Regions from separate parts of the Pseudomonas sp. FW215-R2 genome, predicted to be linked through region 3. Evidence: predicted binding sites of a transcription regulator. Region 3 holds the regulator's gene; each other region holds the start of a gene.
What was found. The regulator FliA, encoded in region 3, starts transcription of late flagellar genes. The targets are predictions, from matches to a motif close to CTAAAGTTTNNNNNNNNNNNGCCGNTAA.
Positions count from the first base shown of each region.

Region 1: the regulator FliA is predicted to act here: its motif matches at 4,298-4,325, upstream of flgM (flagellar biosynthesis anti-sigma factor FlgM).
Region 2: the regulator FliA is predicted to act here: its motif matches at 3,133-3,160, upstream of AC3WRD_RS23165 (methyl-accepting chemotaxis protein).
Region 4: the regulator FliA is predicted to act here: its motif matches at 2,386-2,413, upstream of AC3WRD_RS21995 (methyl-accepting chemotaxis protein).

Region 1 covers NZ_JBYTBO010000011.1:122,245-129,722, reverse strand. Annotated here, with positions in the region: gene AC3WRD_RS17070 (glutamine synthetase family protein) at 1-1,063, shown strand, start outside; gene AC3WRD_RS17065 (MFS transporter) at 1,132-2,502, shown strand; gene AC3WRD_RS17060 (flagellar brake protein) at 2,578-3,324, opposite strand; gene AC3WRD_RS17055 (flagella synthesis protein FlgN) at 3,420-3,887, opposite strand; gene flgM (flagellar biosynthesis anti-sigma factor FlgM) at 3,936-4,262, opposite strand; gene flgA (flagellar basal body P-ring formation chaperone FlgA) at 4,457-5,218, opposite strand; gene AC3WRD_RS17040 (chemotaxis protein CheV) at 5,301-6,233, shown strand; gene cheR (protein-glutamate O-methyltransferase CheR) at 6,281-7,108, shown strand; gene flgB (flagellar basal body rod protein FlgB) at 7,351-7,478, shown strand, end outside.
Region 2 covers NZ_JBYTBO010000019.1:58,107-65,584, reverse strand. Annotated here, with positions in the region: gene AC3WRD_RS23175 (YqaA family protein) at 36-470, opposite strand; gene AC3WRD_RS23170 (DUF411 domain-containing protein) at 470-916, opposite strand; gene AC3WRD_RS23165 (methyl-accepting chemotaxis protein) at 1,074-3,065, opposite strand; gene AC3WRD_RS23160 (hypothetical protein) at 3,447-3,980, shown strand; gene AC3WRD_RS23155 (GNAT family N-acetyltransferase) at 4,029-4,955, opposite strand; gene AC3WRD_RS23150 (phenylacetate--CoA ligase family protein) at 4,955-6,244, opposite strand; gene AC3WRD_RS23145 (aldehyde dehydrogenase family protein) at 6,228-7,478, opposite strand, start outside.
Region 3 covers NZ_JBYTBO010000005.1:236,687-244,164, reverse strand. Annotated here, with positions in the region: gene AC3WRD_RS09580 (protein-glutamate methylesterase/protein-glutamine glutaminase) at 1-774, opposite strand, end outside; gene AC3WRD_RS09575 (chemotaxis protein CheA) at 824-3,094, opposite strand; gene AC3WRD_RS09570 (protein phosphatase CheZ) at 3,148-3,936, opposite strand; gene AC3WRD_RS09565 (chemotaxis response regulator CheY) at 3,954-4,325, opposite strand; gene fliA (RNA polymerase sigma factor FliA) at 4,493-5,233, opposite strand; gene fleN (flagellar synthesis regulator FleN) at 5,230-6,060, opposite strand; gene flhF (flagellar biosynthesis GTPase FlhF) at 6,174-7,478, opposite strand, start outside.
Region 4 covers NZ_JBYTBO010000017.1:65,840-73,317, forward strand. Annotated here, with positions in the region: gene AC3WRD_RS21980 (methyltransferase) at 1-486, shown strand, start outside; yybP-ykoY riboswitch at 526-650, shown strand; gene AC3WRD_RS21985 (TMEM165/GDT1 family protein) at 738-1,322, shown strand; gene AC3WRD_RS21990 (M48 family metallopeptidase) at 1,367-2,185, opposite strand; gene AC3WRD_RS21995 (methyl-accepting chemotaxis protein) at 2,449-4,590, shown strand; gene AC3WRD_RS22000 (SOS response-associated peptidase) at 4,595-5,218, opposite strand; gene AC3WRD_RS22005 (putative signal transducing protein) at 5,255-5,515, opposite strand; gene AC3WRD_RS22010 (CPXCG motif-containing cysteine-rich protein) at 5,525-5,707, opposite strand; gene AC3WRD_RS22015 (1-acyl-sn-glycerol-3-phosphate acyltransferase) at 5,850-7,013, shown strand; gene AC3WRD_RS22020 (hypothetical protein) at 7,063-7,341, opposite strand.

The DNA.
Region 1 (7,478 bases), on a different contig from region 3:
GCTGGCCATCTGTGATGCCGACGAACTGACCGGCGAAAGCTCCAACCTGTCGACCCGTGGCCAGCTCAAGAAAGTCATTGCTCGCTACGCAGCTCTCGGCCTGGCGCCGGTGGTGGCGACTGAACTCGAATTCTTTGTGTTCGCTCCGAACACTGACCCGACCCAACCGTTCCAGCCGCCAGTCGGTCTCGACGGTCGTCGCGAGGACGGTCACTCGGCCTTCAGCGTCAGTTCCAACAACGGTCTGCGGCCGTTCTTCAGTGAAGTCTACAAATGCATGGCGGCCCTGGGCCTGCCGCGCGATACCTTCATGCACGAAATGGGCGTCAGCCAGTTCGAGATCAACCTGTTGCACGGTGATCCGCTGTTGCTGGCCGACCAGACCTTCCTGTTCAAACACCTGCTCAAGGAAGTCGCGCTCAAGCATGGCCTGACCGTGGTCTGCATGGCCAAGCCGCTGGCGCACACGCCGGGCAGTTCGATGCACATTCACCAGAGCATCGTCGAGATCGGTAGCGGCAAGAATGTGTTCAGCGATGAAAACGGTCAGCCGACCGCGATGTTCCGCCACTTCATCGGCGGGCAGCAGGCGGGCATGGCCGACTTCACTGCGCTGTTTGCACCGAACGTCAATTCCTACCAGCGTCTGTGCCATCCGTTTGCGTCGCCGAACAATGCTTGCTGGTCTCACGACAACCGCGCTGCGGGCTTGCGGATTCCGGCCAGTTCGCCGGTCGCCCGTCGGGTCGAGAACCGTTTGCCGGGCGCCGATGCCAACCCTTACCTGGCGATTGCCGCGAGCCTGGCGGCCGGTCTGCACGGTATCGAACATGAGCTGGAGCCGAGCGCGCCGATCCAGGGTGAATTCGAAGTGCCGGACAATCTTTCGCTGCCGTGCACGATGCACGCTGCACTTGAGCGTCTGAAACGCAGCCAGTTGGCCAAGGAACTGTTCGGCAAGGAGTTCATCGAAGGCTACATCGCTTCGAAAACCATGGAGTTGACCAGTTTCTTTGATGAAATCACTCCCTGGGAACGGCGTGTTCTAGCTGCCCAGGCCTGACGAACTGTCGCCATCGGGCTATCGTTTGATAGCCCGATACTCACCGCAAGGAGCCGCTCGGAACGCCGATGCGCCAAATCTGGAAATCCTTTCGAGCGCTGTATTTCGCCTCGCTGATGATGTTGATCGGCTCGGGCCTTCTTTCTACTTATCTGGCTTTGCGTCTGGCGGCCGACCATGTCGACGGACTGTGGGTCGGTGCGTTGATGGCGGCCAACTATTTCGGTCTGGTGCTGGGCGGCAAGATCGGTCACCGGTTGATTGCCCGGGTCGGGCATATCCGTGCTTACTCGGCGTGTGCCGGGATCGTCGGCGCGGCGGTGCTCGGTCATGGTCTGGTGGACTGGTTGCCGGCCTGGCTGGTGCTGCGGACCATCGTCGGCCTCGGCATGATGTGCCAGTACATGGTGATCGAGAGCTGGCTGAACGAACAGGCTGACGCCAACCAGCGCGGCGTGGTGTTCAGCGGCTACATGATCGCCTCGTACCTGGGGCTGGTACTCGGTCAGCTGATTCTGGTCATGCACCCGGGGCTGGGCCTGGAACTGCTGATGCTGGTCGCCCTGTGTTTTGCCCTGTGTCTGGTGCCGGTGGCATTGACCCGACGGATTCACCCGGCGCCGTTGCATCCGGCACCGATGGAGCCTCGCTTCTTCATCAAGCGCGTACCGCAGTCGTTGAGTACGGTACTCGGTGCCGGTTTGATCATCGGTTCGTTCTACGGTCTGGCGCCGCTCTATGCCTCGCAGCAGGGGTTGTCCACCGAGCAGGTCGGTCTGTTCATGGGTACCTGCATTTTCGCCGGGTTGTTGGTGCAGTGGCCGTTGGGTTGGCTCTCGGACCGCTATGACCGGGCCTTGCTGATCCGTTGCTTTGCCGGGTTTCTGGCCGTAGCCGCGTTGCCGCTGGCGATCCTGCCGCAGGTGCCTCTGGAGGTCTTGTTCGGCGTCGGTTTCCTGTGCTCGCTGGTGCAGTTCTGCCTGTACCCGCTGGCCGTGGCGTTCTCCAACGACCATGTCGAAGGGGATCGGCGGGTCTCGCTGACGGCGATGTTATTGGTGACCTACGGGGTCGGCGCCAGCATCGGGCCGTTGTTGGCCGGTGTGTTGATGAAAATGTTCGGTAGCCAGAGCCTGTATGCGTTCTTCAGCTTCTTCGCGCTGGTGCTGGTGTGGCGCATCCGGCCGAAAGCCGTGACCAATCTGCACCAGGTCGACGACGCACCGCTGCATCACGTGGCGATGCCGGACAGCATGTCCAGTTCGCCGCTGGTGGCCGCGCTCGACCCGCGGGTCGATGAGCAAGTGGTGCAGGAGCAGATGCAGAATAACGCCGCGCCTGAACCGGCACCTGAGTCTGCACCTGAATCTGAGTCACCTGTGGAGCCTGAGGCCGGCAACGACAATCCTGCGCCGGACATCAGCGGCGCCAGGCCTTGATTCTGAAAAAACACCAGGCATAAAAAAACGGGCAGTCACCGCAAGGGACTGCCCGTTTTTCATGGTGCGTACGAATCAGAGATCGTCTTTGTCGAAACGCCGTGCTTCACGTTGCAGCTGATAGACGAAACGCTCGACGTTACGCGCCGCCGGGCCGCTGATGTTGTGAAAGCGCAGGCCGGCGAAGGTGATGTTGAGTTTTTCTTCGAAGTGCAGGTAGCGCAGCTCGACCGATGTTGGCTGATTGCCGAACAGCGGCGGGGCGATCAGGCGATCGTAGACCTGGCCCAGTTGCAGGCGGTCGGTGATATCACCTTCAAAGCGCAGCTTGCAGCCGGTGGCGGAAATATCCAGCAACTTGCCACCGATCGGCGACTTGAGCTTTTCGCCACCCAATTCGACGCTGACCAGATCGGTCAGCTTCAGTGCCGCGCGAAAGGCGTTGCGGCGCTGGTGATAGACCACCTCGGTGGGCATCTCGCCAATGTAGAAGCGGTCACCGTCGGATTCCTTGATATCCAGCGTGCCGTTGCATTCCCAGGCAATGCGTACGCCTTCATGGAAACCTTCGACCTTGAACGGCTCGCCCGCCAGCAGGAAGCGTTCGCCATCGCGCGGGATCATTTCATCCAGGGCAATCGTGGCGGTATCCCGGTCAACCTTGATCAGGTAGCTCTGGAAGCGCTGGCTGCGTTCGTGAAAGGTGATGATCAGCGGATCGTGGCTCTCTTGCAGCTGGCGCAGGTTGCTGGAGATTTCCAGAGGCGTGGTGAGCACCTTTGGTGGCTGCGGAGAATCATCCGCGCTGAGGACGTTGGACACGTTAAATCAATCTCCAGACAAAATTTGACTACGGCTGGCCAGTATTTTGCCAGCATGTTTCGCGCGTTGATAGGGCGCAAGCATAGAAGAACGCATCACGCCTGACTGAGCGCGCGGGGTTTCTGCAGTTTGGAGAAGGTGCCACTGGCGTCATAGAGCGCGGGTGGCTCGCCGCCGGTGAGGATTTTCAGCTGATTGGCCGTGGCGGCCTGCTGAATCACGATCGACTGGCCATTTTTGGCATTGGTCGCCTGGCACTGGGCGATCAGATCGGTCAGAACGTCGCTCTGGGTCAGCAACAGCTCGCCGATGCTCGACTGGCTGGCCAGTTGTTCCAGGCCTTGACGGTCGAGCGACAGATTGAGGCTGGCGAGGATTTCGCTGCGTTTGCGGCCATGCTGCTCAAGCAGAATGATCAATGCCTGTTTGCGCGCCAGAATTTCTTCCAGCAGCGGCATGTCGCGACCGTGCAAGGCGAGGGACTCGGATTGCAGTAACTCCAGCAATTGTTGAGCTGGAGCAAAGTCGTCGGTGATCAGTTGCAATAAAGTAGTGTCGTGCATGGCTGGCCTTGGGTTTTAAGCGTCCAAAAGCCTGGCGCTGACCGAGGCCTAGCGCTGGGCTTCGAAGTTGAGCAGTTTGCTGGCTACACGGTTGCTGTCGACTTTATAGCTGCCATCGGCAATCGCTGCTTTCAACTCGGCCACGCGGGCTTTGTCGACGGCAGGCTGATCGCGCAGCTTGTCAGTGACCTTCTGCAACTGTTGAGCCTCATTGCTGAGGTGTACCGATTCCCCGCTTTTTGCGGTACTGGCCTGTTCGGCCGGGGTATTCAGCGTCGCGGAAGTACCGGTTTCGGCGGTTTCCTTAGGCGTGCTGGTACGTGTACTGCCCGTAAGTGACGAGGAGCTGTTCAAACGGCTGAAATCGATGACCATGTTAAAAACCTCTGGGAATTTGGACGCTTGCCATGTTCTCGGCCATCCCCTGGAAAACTTTAGGCTCTTTTACCAATGAGCCTGCATGCGCCGCACAGATCCTGCTGCGGCACAGTTTAGGGAACAGCTCAGGTTGGCGCCAGTTTTCTGCGCGATCCCTCACGAGGCTTTCCTGTCATTGCTCCAGTCGTTGCTCACATTGCCACTTCCACCTGGCCCGGCGCCATGACCTGCGCCTTGATGACCCGTTGGGAATTGAGGTTTTTCACTCGAATCTGTTCTTTCAGGCCACCGTTGGACAGGGCCTCGCCCGGCATGCGCACGGAGAGCGTGCCGCTGCGGGCGGTAATCACCACTTGATCGCCTTTGCGAACGACTTCCGCCTGTTCCAGATGCACCAGGGTTATCACTTGGTCGGCGACCGTTGGTCGGGTTAATTTTTGCCCGATCGCCTCATCCACCGACGTCAGGAAGCCCTGGTTGATCAGGCTCACATCATGCTCGCGCAGGGTCACGTCCTGAGGCTCGATGATGCCGGCGCGCTTGAGCGGGCGAGTGGTGGTCACGACCGGGCGAAACAGGCGGACTTGAGCGGGTACGAACACGGTCCAGGGGGAGGCGCCTTCGCAGCGAACCTTGACGGTTACGCGTCCCAAAGGACGTGCCGGGCTCTCCAGCGACGCTGTCAATTCCTTGTCGCACATAGGCATGTGCATGCGCGGATCGAGCTGCTTGACCTCGATTTCATAACGCCCTTCCGTTTGACTGGTAGCCAGATAGTCTTCTACGGTGAATTCAAGAAAGCCCTGAGTGACGCCGATAAGCATGTCAGGCAAGGTAACCGCATCAGCAACGGCAGGGCTGCCCGCGAAAAACAGGCAAGCGGCAGACACCGCGCAAAGTCCTCTGCGAAGGGGGGATGTCAGGCGTCGGAAAAATGTCGTTTGAATGTTCATAAGAGTTAAAAAGCAAGCGCCGTGCCGTTTAGCAATGAATGTGCGTCGCAACAACACTTGGCGTTGGTGTAGGAGTCTGGGCATGGCTGGTGTAATGGATTCGGTGAACCAGCGCACGCAACTGGTGGGGCAGAATCGCCTGGAGCTGTTGTTGTTCCGTCTCGACGGCCAGCAACTCTACGGGATCAACGTGTTCAAGGTTCGGGAAGTGCTGCAGTGCCCGCAACTGACGCTGATGCCCAAGTCCAGTCCTGTCGTGTGCGGGGTGGCGAATATCCGGGGGGCGACCATTCCGATCCTTGATCTGGCAATGGCAACCGGCTCCGGGGCGTTGAAAGACAAGAACAGTCCGTTCGTGATCATCACGGAATACAACACCAAGACCCAGGGTTTCCTGGTCCGCTCGGTGGAACGTATCGTCAACATGAACTGGGAAGAGATCCATCCGCCACCCAAGGGGACCGGTCGAGATCATTACCTGACCGCTGTGACTCGGGTGGACAATCAGTTAGTCGAAATCATCGACGTCGAGAAGGTGCTGGCGGAAGTCGCACCGACACCGGAAGCGATTTCGGTCGGCGTGGTGGATGTCGAGACCCAGAGCAAGGCGCTGTCTCTGCGGGTGCTGACGGTCGATGACTCGTCGGTGGCGCGCAAGCAGGTGACGCGTTGCCTGCAGACGGTTGGCGTTGAAGTGGTGGCGCTGAACGACGGCAAGCAGGCGCTGGATTACCTGCGCAAGCTGGTCGATGAGGGCAAGAAGCCGGAAGAAGAGTTCCTGATGATGATCTCCGACATCGAGATGCCGGAGATGGACGGGTACACCCTGACGGCCGAAATCCGCAGCGACCCTCGCATGCAAAAGCTTCATATCATCCTGCATACTTCGTTGTCGGGTGTGTTCAACCAGGCGATGGTCAAGAAGGTCGGTGCCGATGACTTCCTGGCCAAATTCCGTCCTGATGACCTGGCATCCCGGGTAGTCGACCGGATCAAAGCAGCAGATATCAGCTAGGGACTTTTCGTCCCTGGCGATCAACACGATTTAAGAGGCGGCATCATTTGTCTACGGGTAATTTGGATTTCGAACAGTTCCGGGTCTTCCTGGAAAAAGCCTGTGGCATTTTGCTCGGTGAAAACAAGCAGTACCTGGTCTCGAGCCGTCTCAACAAACTGATGGAGCAGCAAGGCATCAAGTCCCTGGGTGAGCTGGTACAGCGCATCCAGACCCAGCCGCGCAGCGGTTTGCGCGAGCAGGTGGTCGATGCCATGACGACCAACGAAACCCTGTGGTTTCGCGACACCTATCCGTTTGAAGTCTTGAAGAACAAGGTGCTGCCCGAGGCGATCAAGGCCGCTCCCAACCAGCGTCTGCGGATCTGGTCGGCGGCGTGCTCGTCGGGTCAGGAACCCTATTCGCTGTCGATGTCGATCGACGAGTTCGAACGGACCAACATCGGTCAGTTGAAAATGGGCGTACAGATCGTTGCCACGGATCTGTCCGGCAGCATGCTGACCAACTGCAAGACCGGCGAGTACGACAGCCTGGCGATCGGTCGCGGCTTGTCCGCCGATCGTCTGCAGCGCTACTTCGACCCGAAAGGGCCGGGGCGCTGGGTGATCAAGGCGCCGATCAAGAACCGGGTGGAATTCCGCTCGTTCAACCTGCTCGACAGCTACGCAAGCCTTGGCAAGTTCGACATCGTGTTCTGCCGCAACGTGCTGATCTACTTCTCCGCCGAGGTGAAGAAAGACATCCTGTTGCGTATCCACAGCACGCTGAAGCCGGGCGGTTATCTGTTCCTCGGCGCTTCCGAAGCGCTGAACGGTTTGCCGGACCATTACCAGATGGTCCAGTGCAGCCCGGGGATCATTTACCAGGCGAAGTGATTGGCACCGGCAACACAAAAAAACGGGAGTCCTCAGGGGCTCCCGTTTTTTTATGCCTGGCCGTTTTTGCAGGGACGGCAAGCGGCAGAAAAGCGGCATCCGGCGGAAACCCGTTGCCGCTTTTCTGGCATTGCCGCATTGCCGATCACCTGCAAAGCCCCGGAATCCGGGGCTTTTTAAAACTGGCACGACGCTTGCTATAACCCAGTTACGAAAAACCCGGTCACCTGAAGGTTCCCGACATGAGCATCAGCTTCGATAAAGCGCTCGGAATTCACGAAAAAGCCCTGGGCTTCCGCGCCCAGCGTGCCGAAGTCCTGGCCAACAACATCGCCAACGCCGACACCCCGAACTACAAGGCTCGGGATCT
Region 2 (7,478 bases), on a different contig from region 3:
GACGTTAAACACAGGCAATGCCCGCGCCTGATCGTTCAACCGAGCCAACCCAGCGTGAGCATTGCCAGCACCGCATAACGGGCGCCTTTGGCCAGGGTGACGATCAACAGGAATCGCCCGAGCGGTTCACGCATGACCCCGGCGATCAGCGTCAGGGGATCACCGATGACCGGTAACCAGCTGAGCAGCAGCGACCAGTGACCATAACGTTGATAGTGGATGCGAGCGCGGGCCATGTGCTTCGGGCTGACCGGAAACCAGCGCCGACCCTGAAACCGCTCCAGTCCTCGCCCCAGCCACCAGTTGACCAGCGAACCGAGGACATTGCCCAGCGTCGCCACCGCCAGCAGCCCCCACAGCCAATAGCGATCGCTGACCAGCAGCCCGACCAGCACCGCTTCCGATTGCAGCGGCAGCAGTGTGGCGGCGCCAAACGCGGCGAAGAACAGCCCGATGTAACCCGCTGTCATCAATGGGCCGGGTAATCCGCCACCACCACATCAGCCCCATCCTTTTTCAGGCCGATGACTTGATAGGCATCGCTCATACCGTCCATTTCCATGCCCGGCGAGCCCATCGGCATCCCCGGTGCCGCCACGCCAAGCAGATCGTCACGCTTGCTCAGCGCCAGCACTTGTTCGGCGGGGACGTGACCTTCGACGAATTTGCCGTTGATGATTGCGGTGTGGCAGGACGCCAGACGTGGTGGCACGCCGTGTTGTTGCTTGAAGCTGCTCATGTCGGCTTCAACGTGATCCTCGACCTTGAAACCGTTGGCTTCCAGGTGGCTGATCCACTTTTTGCAGCAGCCGCAGTTGGCGTCGCGATGGACTTCGATCGGGATGAGGTCGGCGGCTTGCGCCAGGGAGGAGATGAATAGCGCGCTCAGGGCGGCCAGACGCAGGTGGTTTCGCATGGAGGGCTCTCGGCTCGGGGTAAAAAAAACGCATTTTGACCGGAATTTTCCGCCCGGCATCAACGGAGTGTTTCCAAGTAATACAAGGCGGGTTGCCAGCATGATCGTAGATCAAGGCTGACAGCCCGCTGAGCGAGAGATGACAGATCTGTCAGGATCAGCGCACCTTGAACCGGCCCATGATCGCGCCGACCCGGCTGTTGGCTTCCAGCAACTGTCGGGTGTTGAGCTCGCTGGCCTGACCACTTTGCACCAGTTCATCGACCATGTGACGGATCTGCACCATGCTGCGGTTGATCTCTTCGGTGACGGCGCTTTGCTGTTCGGCGGCGGTGGCAATCTGCGTGCTGAGGCTGTTGATGTGGCTGACCGAGCCGGCCATCTCGTCGAGGCCGCTGTTGACTCGCGCCGTGGCGTCGGCGGCCGACTGGCAACTGGCCTGGGTGTTTTCCATGGCGCTGACCGACGAACTCACGCCCTGGGTCAGACGGGTCAACATTTCGTTGATTTCCGAGGTGCTGGCCTGGGTGCGAGCGGCGAGGGCGCGTACTTCGTCGGCCACCACCGCAAAGCCGCGGCCCTGCTCACCGGCGCGGGCGGCTTCGATGGCGGCGTTCAGCGCCAGCAGGTTGGTCTGGCCGGCAATGGCGCCAATCACCCCGAGAATCTCGGTGATGCGCTGCGCGTCCTGTTGCATGCTTTCGACCTTGTGCGTGGCGCTGGCCACTTCGTCGATCAGCGCGACCACGCTGCTCGACGCTTCGCCGACCACCACCCGCGAACGGTCGGCGTTTTCGTTGGCGCGCTGGGTGAAGGCGGCGGTTTCTGCCGCGTTCTGCGCGACGCTTTCAGCGGTCGAACTCATCTCGTTGATCGCGGTGACGGTCTGGTCGGTTTCCGAGGCGTGGCGCAGCAGGATCTGGCTGGTGTGCGCCGACGTACGTTGCAGGTTGTCGAGGCTCGAGGCCATGGCGCCGGTGGCCTGGGTGACTTCGCCGATCATGTTCTGCAGATAGGCAATGAAGGTGTTGACCGAGTGACCGATCGCGCCGAGTTCGTCTTCGGCGCGGATGGTGATGCGGCGGGTCAGGTCGGCATCGCCGCTGGACAGCAGATCGATGTTGGCTTTCAGGGCCTTCATGCGCTGGATCAATTGGCGGATCGCATAGACCTGCCACAGCACCAGCAGGATCACCAGCGGGATCTGCAACAGGCTGAGTGTGCTGAGCACGTCATCGCGCTGGGCGGTGATCAATTTGGTCGGCAGGGCGGTGGCGAGGAACCAAGGCGTGCCTTCGATCGGGCGCATGAAGAAGGTGCTGGCTTCACCGTTGTTGTCGAACTCGACGCGCTGGGCCTGATCACGCTGCTGCAAGCCAGCCTTTACCTGACTCGCGAAAGGTGAACTGCCAGCCAGCTCGCTGATGTTTTTCAGCACGATCGGGCCATTGATGCGCGAACTGTTGCTGATGATTTTGCCGTCGGCCTCGACGATCAGCATTTCGGCACTGAGGTCTTTTTCCTTGCGCGCCACCAGGTCGTTGAAGAAGCCCAGCGTCACGTCGATGGTCGATACACCCCAGGTCGTGCCGTTCTTCTGAATGGCCATGGCGCAGTTGGTGCGTGGCTCGGCGCTGGCATCGTCTTTATAGGCGGCGGCCCAGGCGCATTGGCCGCGCGGTGTCTGCAGGCCGCCCTTGTACCAGCTCTGGTCGTAATAGTTGGGCGCTGCGTCGCTGTTCCAGAAGGTGTTCACGGCGAGTTTGCCGGAGCTGTCGCGATGCCAGAAGGTGCTGAACTTGTTGCGTCCCGCCTCACGCTGACCGGGCAGTGGCCAGATACCACCGCCAAATACTTTCAATTCACCGTACTGGTCCACCAGCCCCGGCAGCACCGTATCGATGGCGGCACTGTCGAGCAGCGGGATGGTCTGGGTGATGCTGCGTTGCTGCGATTGAACCTTGTTCAGTTCGCCCTGGATCTGCTCGGCGACCTCGGCAATGCGGTTGAGCACCACCTGCTCTTCGGTATGACGCAGTTTCGGCGCGACCAACTGGCTGATGCCTACCACGGTCAGGACCGACAGCAACAGGATAAATAGAACCAGAAACAGCGTGTAGCGAGCCTGAATGGTACGGAATGCGGGCATGGAGACCGGTCCTTGAGCAGCGTTTCTTATTAGGGGCGAGGAGTAAAACAGTAGGGGTATCCCTTACGTATCGTCGCGGCGCGAGGAAGCTTTAGGTACTCACGTGCTAAAAAGTTTTGAAACGCTGACCGGCAAGTAACAGATCCGACACATGCAAACTAACCAGCCCGTTCGTTAGAGTAAAAAGCCGATTTTCGCCGGACTGGCCAAGCGGCTCTGGCTCAATATCTGCGGGGCTTGCAGTGCTTTGTATCGAGAATGTACAAAATTTGTAAAAAAGTGAAAAACAGATTGGTGACATCAGTTTGCCGGCCGATACTCCGGGCAACTCAAGACGTTCCACAAGGATATTTTCATGTTCTTTTCGCAAGGAGCACGCTCATGACCGTTGGTTATACCGGCGCGTGGCAGCCCAAGGCAGGTTTGCTGGTTCGAGATGCAGGGAGCTCGGGCAAACCGGTTTCTCAAAGCGTGAAGGTCAAGCAGATGCTGGCCCTGGTCGGCAACGACCCCACCGTTCTCAACACGGCGGAAATGGACAAGCAGCGTTTGCACAAGAACATCAAGGGGTTCGATCCGGAAAACGTCACTCCCAAGCAATTGGGCAAACTGACTGACTTCCTGCGCAGCCGGGGCCTCATTTCCGAAGTGACCTCGATGACGCTGCTCAATGCCGGTGACAAGTTCGATCGTTTCGGCATTCAGAAAGACCCGGATGCCAAGTTCAATGCGCTGGAATATTTCGCCACGCAACTGGACACCATCAACAACAACAGCCTCAAGGGCAACAAGTACGCCAATACGTTGATCCCGGAGTACAAGAAAGCCATTTATGTGCTGCAGAGCCTGAAAACCTACGGACAGGGCGGTGAACGTCCGCCTCCGACCGACAAAGGCGTCAGCGCCAAGGCTTGATCGCGTAAAACCAGGCCCTCCGATGCGCAGGGCCTGGGCATTCTTGCGTTACACGGACGATGATGGCTTGGCAATGAGCGATTGCAGGTCGTCATGCAGCCGCTGCATCTGCGGGCAAATCAGCGTCAACGCCGGTGGCCTGGCGCCACGATGAAACAACGCCAGCCAGCCAGCTCCTCTCTCATCCGGCACCAGCCCGGTGAACACGAATCCTGCCGTCGTCAGCAAGTGAAAAGCGCTTGCGAATTCCTTTGCCAGCCTGAGCCTGACTGAAATGAGCCAATGCGCCGGCAGTTCCTGCAACTGCTTGAGCAAGCCGCCATCGAGCTCTTTGAAAATGCCTTCATACCGGTTCAATTGTTGTTCCAGCTGTACTGGTTCGCCCACCCAGGGCGCGGCCTTGTCCTGTGTTCCGAACACGCTGCACATCTGCCTCATGAAATCCCGGCAGCTTTCGGGCCACGCCTGGGTCGGGAGCGGGCGTCGGTTATCGTCGACAGGCGTGTAACCGATGACCAGCGATTCCCGCGCCGAGGCATTGAACGGAGACGGGACATGGTCGGGCAGCCATCCGACACTCTGAAAGCCGAGACTGGCTGCCATGCGCTGTGTGTAGGGATGGCCGGTGACCTGTTTGATCGTCACGCCCCGGTATCCCAGCGCTTGCGCATGAATCAACAGCTGCCGTCCCAGGCGAGTGGCAATGTTCTGACCTCGGGTTTCGGGGGCAACTACGCTCAATGCCAGCTCGGCGATGTGCGATCCCTTGGCACGAATCAAGGTCGCGTGTCCCAGCATTTGATCTTCGGCGACGGCGACCAGAGAGTGCCAGCGACCCAGCGCATGGTTGCGATCGATCATGCAGGGCAGATAGACGTGAGGCTGGGCGTAAAGATCGCCGTAGGTTTTTCGGAACAGGTTGCTCACGGCCACAGCGTCGCTGTTGCGGTAACTGCGCAGGGTAACTGTTTCCATCAGCGGTGTTCCATGGGCGGGCTGTCGTAGACGCGCAGATCCAGTACGCGCTGGCGTTTGCCGGAGCGCGGATGGCGTGACAGGTCCTGAACCGTGCAGCAGTGAATCTCCACGTCCAGCAAGTGATCGGCATTGAGTTGTTCGATCAACGGGTAGTGTTCAATCAACGCGTGGTGCAGCCTCCGGTCGGTGTCTGCCGAAGCAGGTTGCACAGCGTCCGGAGCCCATTTCAGGCGCAGGATGTCTTTCGTTCCGGCCTGTTCGATCACCAGTTGCCAATCGTCACTGCCGGTGAGGCGTTGCACCGTATCGCCGATTTCATCGGGCAGCAGTGTCAGGATTCCCACTCTGACTCGCTGGCTGTCGGCGCTGCGGCCCATCAGCGCGAATTTGCGCGTGGGCGTTCGCTCGAGTTCTCGCCAACAGGCGCGGTCGCCGACCGGGTAACGAATCAGCGGCATCAACCGCCGGGTGAGATTGGTCATCACCAGGCGGCCTGTGCGATCGCATTCTTCGATTACCTCACCGGTTTGTTCGTCGAGGATCTCCAGCACGCTGTGGCCCTGCGCCATCCGGTGTTCACCCAGGGCGCAGTCGCGATGACTGGCGCCGATAAAGCCGGCATCGACGCTGGCATACCCCATGGAGGCGACGCGTACATTGGGGAACACCCGGCCGAGCAGTTGCAACTGCGCCGGGAACAGGCTTTCACCGCCGTAGAGCAGGCATTCGATGCACTCCAGCCGGCGTCCCTGATGTTCCAGCCACGCGGCGAAGGTCAACAAATGGGCCGGTAAACCGGCCAGTACATTGATCCGATGCCGGGAAATCGAATCGGCCAGCACGGTCGACTCGACATGGCCGGTGAAAGGGAATTCCACGACACCCGGCTCGACATGCGCCAGCACATCGTGAGTGAAGATGAAACTGGCATACAGGTCGCCGACAAAAAACAGGTTGGCGACCCGATCGCCCTTGTTCAGTTGCCCGGTGAGGCTGCGACCGAAATCCTCCACCAGCGTTTGCCATTCCCGCCGCTCGAAGACCGACAGTTTGCCATCGCTGGTGGTCCCTCCGGTTTTGAACACCAGTGCGTTGCCCAGGCTTGCGGTCAATACCGGCCAGCGGTCAAGGTCCTGGCTGCCTTTCCAGTAGTGCGCGGGGTCAATCACGGGTAAATCGGTCAGTGCCGTTACCTGCTCGGGGACGCTGGCAAAGTGGCTGGCGTAAAAGCTTGAATGCTGACGCGCAAAAGCGACCAGCTCCTGCAATTCAATCCTTGGGATCATGGTGTGCTCCTTGCAGAACGGAGGAGGCGCGGGCTCCTCGGTTATCGATCAGCAGCGGCGTCTTGCCGCTGTGTTTGTTTCGGGTGAACCGGTCGATGGCGCAGACCTGCGCGTCCACTGTCAGCAGCCCGGTCTGCACAAGGGTTGCCAGCGTCGGGTAACCCAGCAGTCGGCGATGCACGTCCTGGGGTTCGAGCACACTTAGAAATTTCATGCATTCCAGTCCGTCGGGGGCATGTTCGAGGATCACCTGAAACTCGGTCTGCAGGTGCTGCGCCAGTTCCGAGAGGCAGATGAAATCGGTGCCGATGCGCACCAGCCTGCCGTGGCGCTGAAGCAGTTCGAAGCGCGGCGTCTGCAGACCACAGCCACACCGTCCGGGCACCCAGCGGCCGCTGTCGCCGACGTCATAACGCTGAACGTCCTGACCTTCTCGAGCGAGGGAGGTGAACACCAGGCGACCGGTCTCGTTGTCACGCACTGGCTGGTCGGTTTCGAACGCGACAATTTCCAGGTGCTGGATATCGCTCAAAAGATGAAACACACCGTCGCCGCTGGCTGAACACGCGTGACCGAGCGGTCCGGCGTCGACGCTGCCGTAGATCGCCGAGCGGATCAGGCTGACGCCGCAGTCTTGCAGCAACTGCCGGCTCTGCTCGCCGAGGTGTTCGCCGCCGAGAAATACTTTTTCGACCCCGCCATAGGTGCGCAGACGCGTTTGTTCGTTGAGGAACAAACGGTGCAGGGTGCTTGGCATGCCGATCAGCGTGTTCACCTGCTGATCGACGATCAATTGCGCAATCTCCCGGTAGTCATCATCGGCCGGGGCACCCATCGGCAGGTGAGTGACGTCCAGTTGCTCCAGTACTTTGGAGAAACTGAAAAAACCGCCATACAGACCGCCACTGAAAAACAGGTTCATCACCCGGTCCCGACGTGGATCGAGACCCGCTGCAAACAGACCATCGGCTGTAGCGCGCATCTGTTGGCGAAAGTCCCGATAACTGAAACCAGACAAGGCCGGCACGCCGCTGCTGCCGCCGGAACGGAAATACAGTTGGGCCGAAGCGTTGATCGGGCGGGCGATGAACGCTTCCTTGCTCATGATCGGCAGGTTCATCACACGGGGCGCAATGCCTGAGCCATTGAGCGTGGCGTGGGAGGGCAGTTTTGTCGGCGACAGACTGACCGAGACTCGCCGGCTCAGGCGTTGCAGGGCATAGACGCCGTCGTG
Region 3 (7,478 bases):
GATGTCGCCATCCTCGGCTTCCTTGACGCTGATGCGGCAGAGCTTGTCCAGACGCTCGGCGAACGCCTTGGTGAAGGCTGCCGGCATGTGCTGGATCAGCACGATCGGCGCCGGGAAGTTGGCCGGCAACTGGGTCAGAACCCGTTGCAGGGCAACCGGGCCGCCAGTCGACGTGCCGATAGCCACCAGTTTGTAGGCTTTGCGTTTCGGCGCTGCCGACGAAGTGCTGGCCGCCGGAGCGCGAGCCGGTGCAGGCGCAGGTGCCGGACGAGCCGGAGCACTGTGGCTGCCAAAGCTCGACGGCGCCGCTGCCGGAGTCGGCGCAGGCGCAGGTGCAGCGGCAGGCGCCGGCGCACTGTAGGCACTGAAACGACGGTTACTGCGCGAGATGCTGTGCACCTTCTCGCACAGCAGTTGCTTGACCTTCTCCGGATTGCGGGAGATGTCTTCGAAATTCTTCGGCAGGAAATCCACCGCACCGGCATCCAGCGCATCCAGGGTTACCCGGGCGCCTTCATGGGTCAGCGAGGAGAACATCAACACCGGGGTCGGGCAGCGCTGCATGATGTGCCGCACGGCCGTGATGCCGTCCATCATCGGCATCTCGTAGTCCATGGTGATCACGTCCGGCTTGAGGGCCAGGGCCTGATCGATCGCCTCTTTACCGTTGGTTGCCGTACCGACAACCTGGATGCTCGGATCCGCTGAAAGAATTTCCGAGACGCGGCGGCGGAAAAAACCCGAATCGTCCACCACCAGGACTTTGACTGCCATAAACACTCCATTAGGTGCAGCGGGACGTTGTCGCCCCGCTGCCCCGGATTCAAATACGCCGTGCGGCGTAACGCTTGAGCATGCTTGGAACATCGAGAATCAGCGCAATGCGGCCGTCACCGGTAATGGTGGCGCCGGACATGCCCGGGGTTCCCTGCAGCATTTTGCCCAATGGCTTGATGACCACTTCTTCCTGGCCGACCAGTTGATCGACGACGAAGCCGATCCGCTGAGTGCCCACCGAAAGGATCACCACATGGCCTTCACGCTGCTCTTCGTGAGCCGCGGAGCTGACCAGCCAGCGCTTGAGGTAGAACAATGGCAGCGCCTTGTCCCGCACGATCACCACTTCCTGGCCATCCACCACGTTGGTGGTCGACAGGTCGAGGTGGAAGATTTCGTTGACGTTCACCAGCGGGAACGCGAACGCCTGGTTGCCGAGCATCACCATCAGGGTCGGCATGATCGCGAGCGTCAGCGGCACCTTGATGACGATTTTCGAGCCGGCGCCCTTGGTCGAGTAGATGTTGATCGAACCGTTGAGCTGAGAAATCTTGGTCTTCACCACGTCCATGCCCACACCGCGGCCGGACACGTCGGAGATCTCGGTCTTGGTCGAGAAACCCGGGGCGAAGATCAGGTTGTAGCATTCGGTATCGCTCAGGCGATCGGCAGCATCCTTGTCCATCACACCGCGTTTCACGGCGATGGCACGCAGGACGTTCGGGTCCATGCCTTTGCCGTCGTCGGAAATCGACAGCAGGATATGGTCGCCTTCCTGCTCGGCCGCCAGGATCACCTTGCCGCCACGGGCCTTGCCCGAGGCTTCGCGCTCTTCCGGCGACTCGATACCGTGGTCGACCGCGTTGCGCACCAAGTGGACCAGCGGGTCGGCCAGAGCCTCGACGAGGTTCTTGTCGAGGTCGGTCTCTTCGCCCACCAGTTCCAGGTTGATCTCTTTCTTGAGCTGACGCGCCAGATCGCGAACCAGACGCGGGAAGCGGCCGAAGACTTTCTTGATCGGCTGCATCCGGGTCTTCATTACCGCGGTCTGCAAGTCGGCGGTGACCACGTCGAGGTTCGACACGGCCTTCTGCATCGATTCGTCGCCGCTGTTCAGGCCCAGGCGCACCAGACGGTTACGCACCAGTACCAGCTCGCCGACCATGTTCATGATTTCGTCGAGACGTGCGGTGTCCACACGAACGGTGGTTTCGGCTTCGCTCGCCGGTTTTTCCGGTGGCGGAGTCGCCGGCGCACGGGCCGGAGCCGGTGCAGCAGCGGCGGCTGGCTTGGCCGGTTCGGCTTTAGGCTCAGGCGCTTTTGCAGCAGGTTTTGCCGCAGCGGCCGGGGCCTTGGCGGCAGGTGCTGCAACAGCAGAAGCATTGCCGGCCGTCACCACGGCACCGGTGGCGACGTCAGTGAACTTGCCTTTGCCATGCAGATCGTCGAGCAGCGATTCGAACTCATGGTCGCTGATCAGATCGCTACCGGCCGCAGCCGCTGCCGGAGCAGCAGATGCAGGCACCGACGCAATCGCCGATTCCAGCGCATCGACGGCAAAGTTGCCCTTGCCGTGCAACTGATCGAGCAAGGCTTCGAATTCGTCGTCGGTGATGTCGGAGCTGTCGCCCGCCGCCGGAGCAGCCGGTGCAGCGGCTGTCGGTGCCACGGCGTCGGCCGCGAACTGGCCCTTGCCGTGCAACTGGTCGAGCAGCGACTCGAATTCGGCGTCGGTGATTTCATCGCTGACTGCTTCATCGGAAGCAGGCGCAGCGGCAGCCGCCGGGGCTTCAGCTTCGGCCTTGACGGCGTTCAGCGAGTCCAGCAACTGTTCAAATTCGTTATCGGTGATATCGCCCGAATCGCCTTCGACGACCAGTTCTTCGATCATCTCGGCAACAGGCGAAGCCGGGGCTTCATCCGCCGATTGCGGTTCAGCCAGACGCGCCAGGGCAGCCAGCAGTTCCGGCGTTGCGGCAGTAATCGGACTGCGATCGCGGACTTCGCTGAACATGCTGTTCACCGCGTCCAGCGCTTCGAGCACCACGTCCATCAGTTCTGCATCTACGCGACGCTCACCCTTGCGCAGGATGTCGAACACGTTTTCGGCGATGTGACAGCACTCCACCAGCTCATTGAGCTGAAGGAAGCCGGCGCCCCCTTTTACAGTGTGGAAACCGCGAAAAATTGCGTTGAGCAGATCTGCGTCATCCGGACGGCTTTCCAGCTCGACCAGTTGTTCGGACAGTTGCTCAAGAATCTCGCCGGCCTCAACCAGGAAATCCTGAAGGATCTCTTCATCGGCGCCGAAGCTCATTAGGGGGTGCTCCTACAGGTCTAAAAACCCAAAAAACCTATAATTCCAAAACTCTAGAATCCAAGGCTGGATAACAAATCGTCCACATCGTCCTGACCGGACACAACGTCTTCTCGTTTATCGGCATGAATCTGCGGACCTTCACCCTGCGAGAGATGTTTTTGTGGATCTTTTTCAGCGAGCATCGCCGCACGGTCATGTTCGATGCCCGCAAAGCGGTCCACCTGACTGGCCATGAGCACGAGTTTGAGCAGATTGCTTTCGACTTCGGTGACCAACTGGGTCACGCGCTTGATCACCTGACCTGTGAGGTCCTGGTAATCCTGGGCCAGCAGAATGTCGTTGAGGTTGCTCGACACCGCGCGGTTGTCCGCGCTGCTGCGTGCCAGAAAACCGTCGACCCGACGCGCCAGCTCGCGGAACTCTTCAGCCCCGACTTCACGGCGCATGAAACGTCCCCAGTCGGCACTCAATGCCTGGGCTTCGTCAGCCAGGCCATTGACCACCGGCGTGGCGCTTTCCACCAGGTCCATGGTGCGGTTGGCCGCCGCTTCAGTCAGCTTGACCACATAGCCCAGACGCTCGGTCGCATCAGTGATCTGCGATACTTCCTCGGCCTGCGGCATATGCGGGTCGATCTGGAAGTTGACGATTGCACTGTGCAGTTCGCGCGTGAGCTTGCCCACTTCCTGGTACAGGCCACGGTCACGGGTCTGATTGAGCTCATGGATCAGTTGCACAGCGTCGCCGAACCTGCCTTTTTCAAGGCTTTCGACCAGTTCGACCGCGTGTTTTTTCAGAGTCGACTCGAAGTCGCCCTGTGAAGATTCGTTATGCTCCATAGCTCCCCCGCGCGTCATCAGCCGATGCGTTCGAAAATCTTCTCGATTTTTTCTTTCAGCGCCTGAGCCGTGAAAGGTTTGACCACGTAGCCGTTAACGCCGGCCTGGGCCGCTTCGATGATCTGCTCGCGCTTGGCTTCAGCAGTCACCATCAGCACTGGCAGGTGCTTGAGTTTTTCATCGGCGCGCACGTGACGCAGCAGGTCGATACCGGTCATGCCAGGCATGTTCCAGTCGGTCACCAGAAAGTCGATGCTGCCGCTGTTGAGCACCGGAATGGCAGTGGTGCCATCGTCGGCTTCAACGGTGTTGGTGAACCCAAGGTCACGCAACAGGTTCTTGATGATCCGCCGCATCGTTGAGAAGTCATCAACGATGAGGATTTTCATGTCTTTGTTCAATTCGACCTCCAAGCAGTCTTAAACGCGCCCAGCACCTGGACGCGCCATTTCAATCAATCCGGCAAAGCACTCGATGACTGTCTGGAGCACAACAGAGCAAGACCGGTGCCGTTCACCACCGCACCAGCCTCGTTCGCAGCGTCCCCACACTGCCTTCAGCGCGCTCGCCACTCCCCCAAACGCCCCCGCAAGCGGGCCGCGCACTGGCTGTGTAACTGGCTGACCCGCGATTCACTGACGCCAAGGACTTCACCGATTTCCTTGAGGTTCAGCTCTTCGTCGTAGTACAGCGCCAACACCAGTCGCTCACGCTCCGGCAAATTGGCAATCGCGTCCGCCAACGCAGCCTGGAAGCGCTCATCTTCCAGATCGCGCGACGGCTCAAGATGAGCACTTGCGCCATCCTCGTGCAGCCCTTCGTGTTCGCCGTCCTGCAACAGGTCGTCGAAACTGAACAGTCGGCTGCCCAGGGTGTCGTTCAAAATCCCGTAGTAATCGTCGAGACTCAATTGGAGTTCGGCCGCAACCTCGTGATCTTTAGCGTCACGGCCGGTTTTAGCTTCAATCGAGCGAATCGCGTCGCTGACCATACGGGTGTTGCGGTGAACCGAGCGCGGTGCCCAGTCCCCCTTGCGTACTTCATCGAGCATCGCGCCGCGGATCCGGATGCCCGCGTACGTTTCGAAACTGGCGCCTTTGCTGGCGTCGTATTTGGTCGAGACTTCGAGCAGGCCGATCATCCCGGCCTGGATCAGGTCTTCGACCTGCACACTGGCCGGCAATCGCGCCAGCAAGTGGTAAGCAATGCGTTTGACCAGTGGCGCGTAACGCTCGATCAGCTCGTACTGCGCGTCACGTGCCGACTTCTTGTAGAAATTCATACCGCTGGCGGTCATAGCACAGGTCCTGCCGTTTGCTGCACGAGGCGCTCGACGAAAAATTCGAGGTGGCCGCGCGGATTGGCGGGCAGCGGCCAGGTGTCGACCTTTTGCGCGATCGCCTTGAACGCCAGTGCGCACTTGGAACGCGGGAAGGCTTCATAGACCGCACGCTGCTTCTGCACCGCCTTGCGCACGCTTTCGTCGTAAGGCACCGCACCGACGTATTGTAGGGCGACGTCGAGGAAGCGATCCGTGACCTTGGTCAACTTGGCGAACAGATTGCGACCTTCCTGCGGGCTCTGGGCCATGTTGGCTAGGACGCGGAAGCGGTTCATGCCGTAATCGCGGTTCAGCAGTTTGATCAGGGCGTAGGCGTCGGTGATCGAGGTCGGCTCGTCGCAGACCACCAGCAACACTTCTTGCGCTGCGCGAACGAAACTGACTACCGAGTCACCAATACCCGCAGCAGTGTCGATCACCAGTACGTCGAGATTGTCGCCGATGTCGCTGAACGCCTGAATCAGACCGGCATGCTGGGCCGGGCTCAGGTGAACCATGCTCTGCGTGCCGGAAGCGGCCGGCACGATGCGGATCCCGCCGGGGCCTTGCAACAGCACGTCGCGCAGCTCGCAGCGGCCCTCGATCACATCGGCCAGGGTACGTTTGGGCGTGAGGCCCAGCAGAACGTCGACGTTCGCCAGACCCAGGTCGGCGTCCAGCAGCATGACCCGACGGCCAAGCTCTGCCAGCGCCAGGGACAAGTTCACTGACACGTTAGTCTTGCCGACGCCACCTTTGCCGCCGGTCACCGCGATCACCTGTACGGGATGCATGCTGCCCATGTTATTTCTTTACCTTGTCTTGCATAGACGGAGGCCACATTACTGGCTGCGCGTTCACAACCGGAACAATGCATGGCAGACCATCGATGTAGGTACAAAAACTGTTCATTACCTCAGCCAACCTGCTTGGTGGGACTGTGGTAGATATCAGCGAACATGTCAGCCATGGCTTCTTCGCTGGGTTCTTCCTGCATTTGCACACTGACGGCGCGGCTGACCAATTGATGACGGCGCGGCAGATGCAGATCATCCGGAATCCGTGGGCCGTCGGTCAGGTAGGCGACCGGCAGTTCATGACTGATCGCCAGGCTCAGCACCTCGCCAAGGCTGGCCGTCTCATCCAGTTTAGTCAGGATGCACCCGGCGAGCCCGCAACGCTTGTAACTGTGATAAGCGGCGGTTAGAACCTGTTTCTGGCTGGTGGTTGCCAGTACCAGATAATTTTTTGACCGAATGCCACGACCGGCCAGGCTTTCCAGCTGCATGCGCAGTGCCGGATCGCTGGCCTGCAGGCCGGCGGTATCGATCAGCACCACGCGTTTGCGCAGCAGTGGATCCAGCGCCTGCACCAGGGACTGGCCCGGGTCGACGTGGGTCACCGACACATTGAGGATCCGGCCCAGGGTTTTCAACTGTTCCTGAGCACCGATGCGGAAGCTGTCCATGCTCACCAGCGCAATGTTCTGCGCGCCGTACTTGAGCACGTAACGGGCGGCCAGCTTGGCCAGGGTGGTGGTCTTGCCCATGCCGGCAGGACCGACCATGGCAATGATCCCGCCCTCTTCCAGCGGCTCGACTTCCGGGGTGGCGATCATCCGCGCCAGGTGCGCCAGCAACATGCGCCAGGCCTGACGAGGTTCTTCGATATCGCTGGTCAGCGCCAGCAGGTCGCGGGACAACGGGCCGGACAAGCCGATGCGTTGCAGACGACGATAAAGGTTCGCCTGAGCCGGACGGCTGCCTTGCAGCTGATTCCAGGCCAGAGTGCCGAGCTGCACTTCCATCAGCTCGCGCAGGCTGTTGAGTTCGAAACGCATCGAATCCAGCGCACGCGGATCAACGCCAGCGGCAGCCGGCGCAGGCGCAGGTGCCGGACGCGCCGGAGCAGCGTAAGTCGGTTCTGTCAGAGGCTCGGCAGCCGTCAGCGGCAGGCCGGCGGTCAATGGCAGACCGGAGAACAACTGGCGATTGGTGTTGCCGTCGGCCTCACCACGCATGCTCAGTTCGGCCTGGGCGGTGACGATGCGCGACTGGGTCTTGCGCAGCTCGTCTTCGAGTTCCATGTTCGGAACCCGTGGCGCCAGCGCCGACAGTTTGTAATCCAGCGCCGCCGTCAGCTCGACGCCGCCGGCAATGCGGCGGTTGCCAATGATGGCGGCATCAGCGCCCAGCTCATCACGAACCAGCTTCATGGCCTG
Region 4 (7,478 bases), on a different contig from region 3:
AGCCATGGCCGACTGGATCGCGGCAGCGCCCTGCTGCTGGAGCATCTGGACAAACTGCCGAGCGGTCATCTGCTGGACTTCGGTTGCGGTGCCGGTGTGCTTGGCGCGGCGGTCAAACGTCGCTACCCGCACAATCAGGTCACTCTGCTGGACGTTGACGCCTTCGCTGCCGCCAGCAGTCGCCTGACACTGGCAGCCAACGGTCTGGAAGCCGACGTGTTGACCGGCGACGGAATCGACGCCGCACCGATGGGATTGAACGCAATTCTGAGCAACCCGCCGTTCCATGTCGGCGTACATACCGACTATTTCGCCACGGAAAACTTGCTGCGAAAAGCAGCCAAACATCTGAAAAACGGCGGCGAACTGCGCCTGGTAGCGAACAGCTTCCTGAAGTACCAGCCGCTGATCGAAGAGCATCTGGGCGTGTGTGCGATCAAGGCCGAAGGCAATGGTTTCCGGATTTACCGGGCCAAGCGCGGCTGAAAATTAGCACTTGCCGAATGGATTCTGCCTAGGCAGAATCCGCTCCGTCCTAGGGGAGTAGTCTCCCACGAGCGCCATGCTCGTCCGGCATACGTCAACATACTTGATCCTCAGATCATGGCGTATGCGACCCAAGCGTCCGCAGCAGACGGATCGCAGGGTTTGACAAGACCTATGACACGCACACCTTACCCGGGGCGGGAAGGCTGTACGTGTCATAGCCGTGTCGACCCGCCCCTTAGGAAATCCTGATGCTGGACTCGTTACTCGTTCCCACCGCAATCGTTGCCTTGGCCGAAATCGGCGACAAGACGCAACTGCTCGCGCTGATTCTCGCCGCTCGCTTTCGCAAACCCTGGCCGATCATTGCCGGTATCGTCGCTGCGACCCTGGCCAACCACGCGGCAGCCGGTGCGGTAGGCGCCTGGTTCGGCAGCTTCTTCTCCGATGCGGTCCTGCACTGGATTCTCGCCGCGAGCTTCACCGCCACCGCCCTGTGGACGCTGGTGCCGGACAAGATGGACGACGATGAAGCCAGCACCGCACGCAAGTTCGGGCCATTCCTGACCACCCTGATCGCGTTCTTCCTCGCGGAAATCGGCGACAAAACCCAGATCGCCACCGTGATGCTGGCCGCGCAATACCCGGAACTGTGGCTGGTGATCATCGGCACCACGCTCGGCATGTTGATTGCCAACGTACCGGTGGTTCTGGCGGGTAACTTTGCCGCAGACAAATTGCCATTGACCCTGATCCGTCGCCTCGCGGCTTCGGCGTTCATGATTCTGGCAATCGTCGCGGTGTACAAGGCGATGCAGAGCAGCGGCTGGGTCTGATCCGGCAGATCGCTCCCACACTCAGTGCGGGAGCGATCATTGCTTCAGGACTTTGGCGCTTTTTCGTAAAGCGGCATGACCTTCGGAATGGCCGCCTGCAACGAGGCGATCCGGCTGGAGGATGCCGGGTGAGTGCTCATGAACTCTGGCGGCGCGCCTTCGGACGCCTTGCTCATCTTGTTCCACAAGGTGATCGCGGCGTTCGGGTTGTAACCGGCGCGAGCGGCCAGTTCCAGGCCGATCAGGTCGGCTTCGTTTTCGTTGGCACGGCTGTTGGGCAGCGTCATCCCGTAGTTGGCCACGGTGTCGGCCAGCGCCAGGCTGTCCTGACCCAGACCGAGCAACGCACCGGCGCCCTGCTTGGCCATCTCGATGCCATAGGCCTTGGACATTGCTTCACGACCGTGCTCGCGCAGGGCGTGGGCGATTTCATGACCCATGACCGCGGCGATTTCATCGTCGGTCAGTTTCAGGCTGTCGATCAGCCCGGTGTAGAAAATGATCTTGCCGCCAGGGCCGCAGTTGGCGTTGAGCTCGTCACTCTTGATCAGGTTCACTTCCCACTGCCACTGCGCGGCATCCGGACGGAAGTTCGGCGCCTGAGCGATCAAGCGGTTGGCAATCGCCTGAACCCGTTTGGCTTCGTTGCTGGTCTTGTCCAGCACACCTTTGCTGGACGCTTCGCCAACGGTCTTCTGATAGGACTGGGCATACATCTGGTCGACCTCTTGCGAGGACAGCATGCTGAACATGTACTGCTTGCGCTCCACGCCCACGGCACCGCCGCTGGTGGTGTTGACCGACTGACAACCGGCCAGCAACAGCGCCGCGCTCAGTGCACTTACAACCAAAGTCTTGTTCATTCAAAAGCTCCCTGAAAACATGCCGCGTATCCTAGGCGGGTAATTGTATCGACGCCAGATACAACAGACGTGATGCACCTGTTTTCAGAAGACACTCCTCAGCCCTGTAGGAAAAAATTCACATCCACCGACAAGCCCTCTGCAACTGCGTCGCGCACTGATCCATTTGCGACATCCACCGTCAATTGCGCGCACTTCGCCTCATGGCGCAATAGTGGCTGCCGATACAGCAGCGCAGATGTCCTCTTGCGTGCGGAGCTTCCATGAAATTCAAGTCGATCCAGTTTTCCGTGGCGGCCCTGGCCGGCGCCATCGTTCTCAGCGTGGTGGCTGCGTTGGTGCTGTATGCGCTGTTTTCCGGCGCCCGCACCCAGGAGATGGTTCAACAACGGACCCAGGCCCAGTTCGAGCAAGTCATCGAACAACGCCTGACCTCGCTGGCACAGACCCAGGTCAGCCAGATCCAGCGCGAGCTGGAAGCGCCGCTGCTGATTGCCGGTGGACTGGTGCGGGTCAACGCCCTGCTCGGCACGCCCGGCGCCGATGGTCAGCCACGACTGACCGTCAGCCGCGAGCAACTGATCAGCCTGATCAAGGAAAACGTCGAGAAGAACCCGAAGATTCTCGGCACCTACATCGGCTGGGAAAAGAACGCACTGGACCACAATGACGCGGCTTACGTCGGCACCAGCGTGGTCGGCATCGACGCCGCCAACGGGCGCTTCCTGCCGTGGTGGTTCCGCAACGAAGACGGCACCCTCGGCCTGGACAAACTGGTGGACGTCGACGACCAGAAAGTCCTGTCCACCGGCGTGCGCGCCAGCGAGTACTACCTGTGCTCGAAAGAAACCAGGAAATCCTGCGTGATCGATCCGGCGCCCTACAAGGTCGGCGACAAGATCGTCATGCTCGCGTCCTTCATTGAACCGATCATGCTCAACGGCGCGTTCCAGGGCATCGTCGGCGCCGACCTGTCGGTGAACTTCATTCAGGAAATGCTCCTGGGCGCGAACCAGAAACTGTACAGCGGCGCCGGGCAAATGGCCCTGATCGGCGGCAACGGCCGGATCGTCGCCTACACCAAGGACCCGAGCAAATTCGGCGAGAAGGTCAGCGACATCCTCGACGCCCAACAGATTGCCAACATGGCCAATCTCAAGCGCGGCGAAGTGACCTACACCGTCAATAAGGAGTCGGGCCGGATCGAGTTGTACCTGCCGTTCGGCATCGGCCAGACCGACGCACGCTGGACGCTGATGCTGCAACTGCCGCTCAACGCAGTGATGGCCGACCTGCAGAAACTCCAGGGTGACCTCGACGCCCAGCGCAAATCCGACACCTTCGGCATGGCCATGGTCGGCCTGATCATTGCCGGCCTCGGTTTGCTGGTGATCTGGCTGGTGGGCCACGGCATCGCCCGACCGCTGAAGCAAATGGTGACCATGCTCGATGACATCGCCCAGGGCGAAGGCGACCTGACCCGTCGCTTGAGCAGTGATCGCAAAGACGAACTCGGCTCAATCGCCAAAGGCTTCAACACCTTCCTCGCGAAGCTGCAGGCGATGATCACGCAGGTGGTGTCGTCGGTGCAGAGTGTCAGCGATTCCTCGGAGCACACGGCGGACATTGCGATCCGCACCAATATCGGCATACAGAAGCAGATGGCCGAGATTGATCAGGTCGCCACCGCCGTGCAGGAAATGACCGCCACCGCCCAGGACGTGGCGCGCAACGCGACCCAGGCGGCGCAAGCCGCCAGCCATGCCGATCAGGCCGCCAGCCAAGGCATGCAGATCGTGCGCGACACGTCGAATTCGATTGGCGTGCTGGCTGTGGAAATCAGCAAGGCGGTGGACGTGGTGCAGACGCTGGCCAAGGACAGCGAAAACATCAATGCGATCCTCATCGCCATTCGCGGGATCGCCGAGCAGACCAACCTGCTGGCCCTCAACGCGGCCATCGAGGCCGCCCGTGCCGGTGAGCAGGGGCGCGGGTTTGCCGTGGTGGCCGACGAGGTGCGCAACCTGGCGCAGAAGACCCAGAAGGCCACCGAAGAAATCCAGAGCATGATCCAGCAACTGCAACAAGGCACCCGCGACGTGGTGCGGGTCATGGAAGACAGCCAGAACCGCACCGACGAAAGCGTGCAGCACGCGGCCAAGGCAGCCGAAGCGCTGGAGACCATCACCCAGGCGGTGTCGGTGATCAACGACATGAACACCCAGATCGCCAGCGCCGCCGAGGAACAGAGCGCGGTGGCCGACGACATCAACCGCAACGTGATCAACATCGGTCAGGTGGCGAATGAAGTGGCGGGGGGCGCGGACGAGTCGAGTTCGGCGAGTGCGGACCTGACCAAACTGGCGGAGCAGCAGCGGCGGTTGATCAATCAGTTCAAGGTCTGATCAATCAGGCCGGAGTCAAACACTCCGGCCCGTTGAGCTTCGGATCATTGACCATGTTCGCCAGCACCCGCTCGCGCAAGGCGGCGGGTTCACTGGCGAGCAGGCCTTGCAGGACATGCAGCGGCGTCTCGGGATCGAGCCATGCCGCCTGCCCCGCCTCATCGAGAATCAACGGCCGGCGCTGACTGGCTGCTGGCTGTGTAATCACCGCCGTACTCAGCCACACCTGTTCCTGCACTGGATACGCCTCCCAGATCGCCGCAAAAAACAACGAAGACCCCTCCCCCGGCGTCAGCCAGTACGGGCGTTTGCGCGTGGTGCCGCGCCATTCGTAGAAACCGTTGGCCGGCAGCAGGCAACGGCGCAGGCGCAGGGCTTCGCGGAACATCGGTTGTTCGGCGACGGTTTCGGCCCGGGCATGGGCCGGCGTACGCGACAGATCGGTCAGCCACGGAGGCGTCAGCCCCCAACGGGCGCGGGCCAGCGTGCGCTGGCCATCGGCTTCGGCACGCAGCATCAATACCGAATCGTTGGGGGAAATGTTCCACTGCGCCAACTGATCGGCGGGAAAACCTGGCAGTGCCGCGAAGTCGCGGTTCCAGCGAAACAGGGCATAACGTCCACACATGGGGCAGCACGACTCAAGAATAAAACGAACGCCAGCCTAACAGACCAGCGTACCGGGGAAGCTCTCCGGTTCATCGCCGGGCAGCGGCAGCGCGGCATTGTACGCGCTGATCAGTTCGCGGGCGTATTCGGCCTGATCGTTCTCGACCGACAGCCCGAGCAGGCCAAAGATCGGCAGCTCGCCCGTGCCACCGAGCAAATCGCGCCCGACCAGATGCGCCTCGATGCCTTCGCTGGCGAGCATGCCCTTGAGCATCTCGCCCTCCATCAGGTTTTCCGGCTCGTAGATTCGCTGCATGGGCGCACCTCACTCGTTTTCGCTGAAGACTTCCAGAAACCAGTCCTGACCATCGACCTGCAGGACAAAGGTGATCGGCCGGCAACACACCTGACAGTCTTCGATATAGGTCTGATCGCCCCCCGACAGATCCACGGACGTCTCGACCTCTTCACCACAATACGGACATTCATATACTGCGCTTTCCAGCATCGCGGTCTCCCGGGTGACTTGTGCGTATAATCGCCGGTCTATTTGCAGGGCTATTTTTGTCTGGCTACTTTTTCAGACCGTGCCCCGTTGGTTTTCGATCAAAACCTTTACTTACCCTAGCCGTTTCCAACAAGAGAGCATGATGGGCGAATTCGATGCCATCCGACCTTACGACGACAGCGAAGTACCTGCGGTACTGGCAAGACTGCTCGGCGACAAGGCGTTTCTAGATATCCTCACCCACTTCCGCTTCCCGCGTTTCGCCGGTGCCTTCGGCTGGATGCTCAAACCACTTATAGCCCATCGGCTGCGTCGTGAGTTCGCCGACGTGACGTCGGTGGCTACTTTGCAGGACAAGGTCGAGTTCTATGTCGACCACACCATCGAGCGTGCCACCGATGGCGTGACCTACACCGGTGTCGAGCAATTCAAGTCCGGCAGCGCTTATCTGTTCATCGCCAACCACCGCGACATCGTGATGGACCCGGCTTTCGTCAACTATGCGGTGTACCACGCAGGCCTGCCGACCCCGCGCATCGCGATTGGCGACAACCTGCTGCAAAAACCGTTCGTCAGCGACCTGATGCGCTTGAACAAGAGCTTCATCGTTCACCGTTCGATCACCGGGCGCCGCGAGAAAATGGCGGCGTACCAACTGCTGTCGGCCTACATCAACCACTCGATCCGCAACGATTGCGCCTCGATCTGGATCGCCCAGGCCGAAGGCCGCGCGAAGGACGGCGACGACCGTACCGAGTCGGCGATCCTCAAGATGTTCCACATGAGCCGCAAGGACGAGCCGTTCAGCGAGGTTATCCAGTCGCTGAACCTGACCCCAGTGTCGATCAGCTACGAATACGATCCGTGCGACCAGGCCAAGGCCCGCGAGCTGTACATCCGCGCCACCACCGGCACCTACAGCAAGGCGCCGGGCGAGGATGACGTGAGCATCGCCAAGGGCATCACCGGCTACAAGGGCCGGGTGCACGTGAACTTTGCCGCGCCGATCACCGAGCTGTTCGAAGACACCAAGCAATTGGCAGTCGAGATGGACAAGCAGATTCTCGGCGGTTACCGGTTGTTCCCGGTGCATTACCTGGCGTACGCGCAGTGGGCGGATGCTGATCCGCAACTGAATGTGCCGAAGGCTGCCGAGGTGTTCGGTGCCGAGGAGCTGGCCAAGGCTCAGGAAGAATGGCAGAACCGGTTGGACACCTGCCCTGAGGAGCACCGTCCATATCTGGTGCTGCAATACGCGACGCCGGTGCGCAATCAGTACCGGGTCAAGGCTGGTTTGCCGCTGTAAGCGGTTTCGGCCGGATACAAAAACGGCGCCTTCGGGCGCCGTTTTTCGTTCAGTAGCGGGTACTGATCCAGGACACCAGCAACGCCAGGCCCAGACAGGCAAAGCCGAAGCGGTAGAAGAAGCGATTCATGCGCAGGGTCGCCCAATCCAGCACTGGCTCCTGATCGGGCCGGCTTTGACGCTGGGCCGCGATACTGGCCATCGCTCGTTGTTCACGGCGACGGGTCGCGTGCAGCAGCCAACTGCCCGGGAAAGCCAACAGCAGGGCCAGCAGGTTGATCAGTTTGGCGGGATGGGCGGTAAACAGCGTCATCAAGTGCAGCGACATCACAGACCTCAATCTAAACCGGAATGGCGAACGCCAGACCGACGACCGCGGCGCGGATTCTACCGAAACCCTCCCCCGCAGCCCTACCCTTTACGACAAATAACGCAGCAATCGACCGATGGCTGTCCTGTGTCACG